Regions from separate parts of the Micromonospora sp. CNZ322 genome, predicted to be linked through region 2. Evidence: riboswitches for the same ligand, from Rfam matches in the RefSeq annotation. Region 2 holds a riboswitch; the other holds the start of a gene.

Region 1 (2,191 bases), on a different contig from region 2:
GGCGTGATGGCGCCGGCGACCTCGGCGCACGCTTCGTCCACGTCCGGTAGGAGCCGCCGCCCGTCGTAGCGGACGCCGGCGCCGATGACGACGGCGCCGGGCTTGACGTGCTCAGGCTGAACGATCCCGGGTACGCCGGCGGCGGCGACGAGGATGTCGGCGCGGCGGGTGTAGCGGGGCCAGTCCGGCACGCCGGTGTGTACGACGGTGACGGCGGCGTTGGCGGTCGGGCGCTTCTGGGCGAGCAGCATCGCCAGGGGCCGGCCGAGGGTGGCGCCGCGGCCGAGGATCACGACCTCACGACCCGCGACGGGGATCTCGTAGTACGCCAGGAGGGCTTCGATGCCGGCGGGGGTGCACGGCAGCGGGCCGGGCAGGCCGACGGCGAGGCGCCCCATGTTCAGCGGATGCATGCCGTCGACGTCCTTGTCCGGGTCGATGGTCTGCAACGCCGCGTCGTAGTCCAGATGCCCCGGCACGGGGTACTGCACGAGCAACCCGTGCACGCCCGGATCGGTGTTGAACCGGGCAATGGCCTGGTGCAGTTCGGTCTGGGTGGCGGTGGCTGGCAGATGCACGTGCGGGGAGGCGAACCCGAGCGCGGCGGCCTGACGCTGCTTGATGGCGATGTAACCGGCGCTGGCGTCGTCGTCGCCGACGAGGATGGTGGCGAGGCTCGGTGTGATGCCGCGGTTGCGCAGGCGGGCGGCAGCGGCGGCGGTCTCGGCCAGGACGGCTTCGGCGACGGGTGCACCCGGCAGGAGCCGGGCCGTGCCGGACGGGGTGTGGTGCTCGGCGGACTCGCTGGTCGTGGTCATGACGGTTCCTCGACGCAGGCGCCCAGGCGGTCGACGCCCGCGAGAGGCTCCCCGATGGTTCCACCATCCCCGTGCCGCCAGTCGCCGGTGGTTCGATAATGCCGCATCACCAGGGCGGTTGCCCAGTTGGACCAGCAGCGCCGCCGCCAGCGCCGGGCAGACCCGCACCGGGGCATGCTGCCGAACATCGGTATACCTCACGGTCATATTTATGACCCTGAGGTATACCGCTTGTCGGGATGATGCCGCCGACGGAGCCGGGCGGGCAGTTCGGTAACACTCGTGCTCCGCCTCACGAAGAAGGGGTGTGAAGGCTACGAGGGAGGACGGCCTGTGAATGAGCCGAGCCAAGCCGATGACGACATCTCCGGCATCGGAGCCGATCCGGTGGCCTTCGAGGTCTTCTACCGGCGGCACCTGGAGGCGGTGGGCCGGTTCGTGGCGCGGCGGGTCGACGACCCACACCTCGCCGCCGACCTGACCGCCGACGTGTTCCTGGCGGTGATCGAGTCGGCGGCCGGCTACCGGTCGGAGCGGGGTAGCCAGATCGGCTGGCTGTACGGGGTGGCCCGCAACGTCATCGGCGACGAGCGGCGTCGGGCGGCCCAACGGCTGCGGGTCACCGGCCGACTGGCCGGACGACGGGACCTCGGCCCCGATGACATCGCCCGGATCGAGGAGCGGATCGACGCCGAGTCCGCGGCTCGCCGCACCCATGGGGCGCTGAGCGAGTTGCCCGAGGGCACCCGGACGCTCGTCGAACTCGTCGCCGTGGACGGCCTCACCGTCGCGGAGGCGGCGACAGTGCTCGGGATGTCACCGGTCGCCGCTCGGGTCCGCCTGCATCGTGCCCGCCGCGTCGTCCGCGCCGTGCTCGCCCGCCCGGTCACCACCCTCGCCTGATGAGACGGAGATGACGATGAACGAGACGGAACGGTCGCCGCAGGGTTTCGAGGAGCAGCTCCTCAGGGATCTGACCGCACACGTGGCCCAACGGGCCGAGGTGGCGTCGGCGGCCCGTCCCGCCGGACGACGTACCCGGTTCCTGCGCGGTTGGCGCCTCGTCGGAGCGTTCGGGCTGGCGGTGACGCTGACCGCCGGTGCGTTGGCGGTCCAGACGATCAGGGTGGGCGACCAGCCGCCGCCGACTGCCAGCGCGTCGGAGATCTTCCATCTGGCGGCCGACGCGGCCCGGCAACAGCCGGAGCTCACCGCCCGACCCGATCAGTACGTCTTCACGGAATCCCTGGTGACGATCCGGGACCTGCCGGACACCGGGCCTTACCAGACCGTGCGGAACCAACTGTGGCAGTCGGCCGGCGGAGTCGCGTACACGCAGGGACGCTACCGACCGGAGAACGACCCGAACGGGT
Region 2 (2,191 bases):
CGTAGTCGGCGAAGTCGGGCCGGCGGGCCTCGGCGAGCGCGACCGCCTTGGCTGCCATCACGTGCGGAAGCGGACCGCCGAGCACCATCGGGCAGCCCCGGTCCACCTGGTCGGCCAACTCCGGCTGGCAGAGCACCATGCCGCCGCGCGGGCCGCGCAACGACTTGTGCGTGGTGGTCGTGACGATGTGCGCGTGCGGCACCGGGTCGAAGTCGCCGGTGAACACCTTGCCGGCCACCAGGCCCGCGAAGTGCGCCATGTCGACCATGAAGGTGGCGCCGACCGAGTCGGCGATCTCGCGCAGGATCCGGAAGTTCACCTTCCGGGGGTACGCCGAGTAGCCGCCCACCAGGATCAGCGGCTTGAACTCGCGGGCGGCCTCGGCCACCCGGTCGTAGTCGATCAGGCCGGTCGCCGGGTCGGTGCCGTAGCTGCGCTGGTCGAACATCTTGCCGGAGATGTTCGGCCGGAAACCGTGGGTGAGGTGGCCGCCGGCGTCCAGCGACATGCCGAGCATCCGCTGGTTGCCCAGCTCGCGACGCAGCGCGAACCAGTCGGCCTCGGTGAGGTCGTTGACCTGGCGGACCTGGGCCTTCTTCAGGGCGGGGGACTCCACCCGGTCGGCCAGCACCGCCCAGAAGGCGACCAGGTTGGCGTCGATGCCCGAGTGCGGCTGCACGTACGCGTGCGCGGCGCCGAACAGCTCCCGGGCGTGCTCGGCGGCGAGCGCCTCGACGGTGTCGACGTTCTGGCAGCCGGCGTAGAAGCGGCGCCCGACGGTGCCCTCGGCGTACTTGTCGCTGAACCAGTTGCCCATGGCCAGCAGGGTCGCCGGGGAGGCGTAGTTCTCGCTGGCGATCAGCTTGAGCGACTCCCGCTGGTCGGTCAGTTCGGCGCCGATGGCGTCGGCGACCCGCGGCTCGACAGCCCGGATCACCTCAAGGGCACTCCGGAATGCGGTGGATTCGGCGTTGCGGGACATGCGACCTCCAACAGACGTGCGGGAAGGCCCAGGCGCTCGGCAAACGTCCACGTGACGAGGCCGCTCCCCGATGGTTCTCCATCCCCACGCGCCAGTAACGGCCCGGGAGGATCCTACCGGGCCGGAACCGGCCGTTCGGGCCGCCCTCCGGGAGGCGACCCCGCCGACGTGATTGGGCGATGCGTCGCGGGGCACACGGTAGGTGACCACCGCACCGTCACGGGTGCGGCCAGGGTTCGCACAGAAGGAGTCGAGAACATGACCACACCCACCTCCGACCGGCCGCTCGCCCTGGTGACTGGGGCCTCCAGCGGGATCGGGTACGAGCTGGCGGCGCAGTTCGTCGAGCACGGCTTCGACCTCGTCATCGCGGCCGAGGACGACGGCATCGAAGCGGCCGCGCAGAAGCTGCGCCGCGACGGCGGCCCGCAGATCTGGTCGGTCCGCGTCGACCTGGCCCGCGAGCAGGGCGTGACGGAACTGGTGGCCGCCGTCACCGCGACCGGACGGCCGCTGGACGCGCTGGCGCTCAACGCCGGTCGGGGCGCCGGTGGCGCCTTCGTCGGCGGCACCGACCTCGCTGACGAGTTGGAGATCGTCGACCTCAACGTGCGCTCGACGGTGCACCTGGCGAAGCGGCTGCTGCCCGGGATGGTCGAGCGGGGCACGGGTCGGGTCCTCTTCACCTCGTCGATCGCCTCCACCATGCCGGGGCCGTTCCAGGCGGTCTACAACGCGTCGAAGTCGTTCGTGCAGTCCTTCGCCGAGGCGCTGCGCAACGAGCTGAAGGACACCGGCGTCACTGTGACCTCGCTGATGCCCGGGCCGACCGACACGGAGTTCTTCGACCGGGCCGACATGGAGGACACCCGGGTGGGCTCGGGAAAGAAGGACGACCCGGCGAAGGTCGCCGAGCAGGGCTTCGAGGCGATGATGAGGGGTGATCAGACGATCACCGCCGGCTCGCTGATGAACAAGGTGCAGACCGCCGCCGGCAAGATCATTCCGGACAAGCTCAAGTCCGAGCAGCACCGCCGGATGGCCGAGCCGGGATCCGGCAGCTGACCCGTGGTGCACGACGAAGGGCCCGGCCTGATGCCGGGCCCTTCGGTGTGAGCGGGTGCCTCAGGCCGTCACCGCATCGAGCGCCTTCTTGATCGCCTTCGGCGCGGTGGGGGTACGCGGCGCGTCCGCGCGCAGCGCGATCAT

What was found. Region 2 has a riboswitch for ZMP and ZTP ahead of FB453_RS06120 (glycine hydroxymethyltransferase). Riboswitches for the same ligand answer to the same signal wherever they lie in the genome.
Region 1: another riboswitch for ZMP and ZTP. It lies ahead of FB453_RS23270 (bifunctional 5,10-methylenetetrahydrofolate dehydrogenase/5,10-methenyltetrahydrofolate cyclohydrolase); the one in region 2 lies ahead of FB453_RS06120 (glycine hydroxymethyltransferase).

Annotation. Positions count from the first base shown of each region.
Region 1 covers NZ_VITD01000010.1:181,276-183,466, reverse strand. The annotation lists gene FB453_RS23270 (bifunctional 5,10-methylenetetrahydrofolate dehydrogenase/5,10-methenyltetrahydrofolate cyclohydrolase) at 1-818, opposite strand, end outside; ZMP/ZTP riboswitch at 832-913, opposite strand; gene FB453_RS23265 (sigma-70 family RNA polymerase sigma factor) at 1,152-1,721, shown strand; gene FB453_RS23260 (CU044_5270 family protein) at 1,738-2,191, shown strand, end outside.
Region 2 covers NZ_VITD01000002.1:235,230-237,420, forward strand. The annotation lists gene FB453_RS06120 (glycine hydroxymethyltransferase) at 1-982, opposite strand, end outside; ZMP/ZTP riboswitch at 1,002-1,091, opposite strand; gene FB453_RS06125 (SDR family NAD(P)-dependent oxidoreductase) at 1,241-2,047, shown strand; gene FB453_RS06130 (hemerythrin domain-containing protein) at 2,108-2,191, opposite strand, start outside.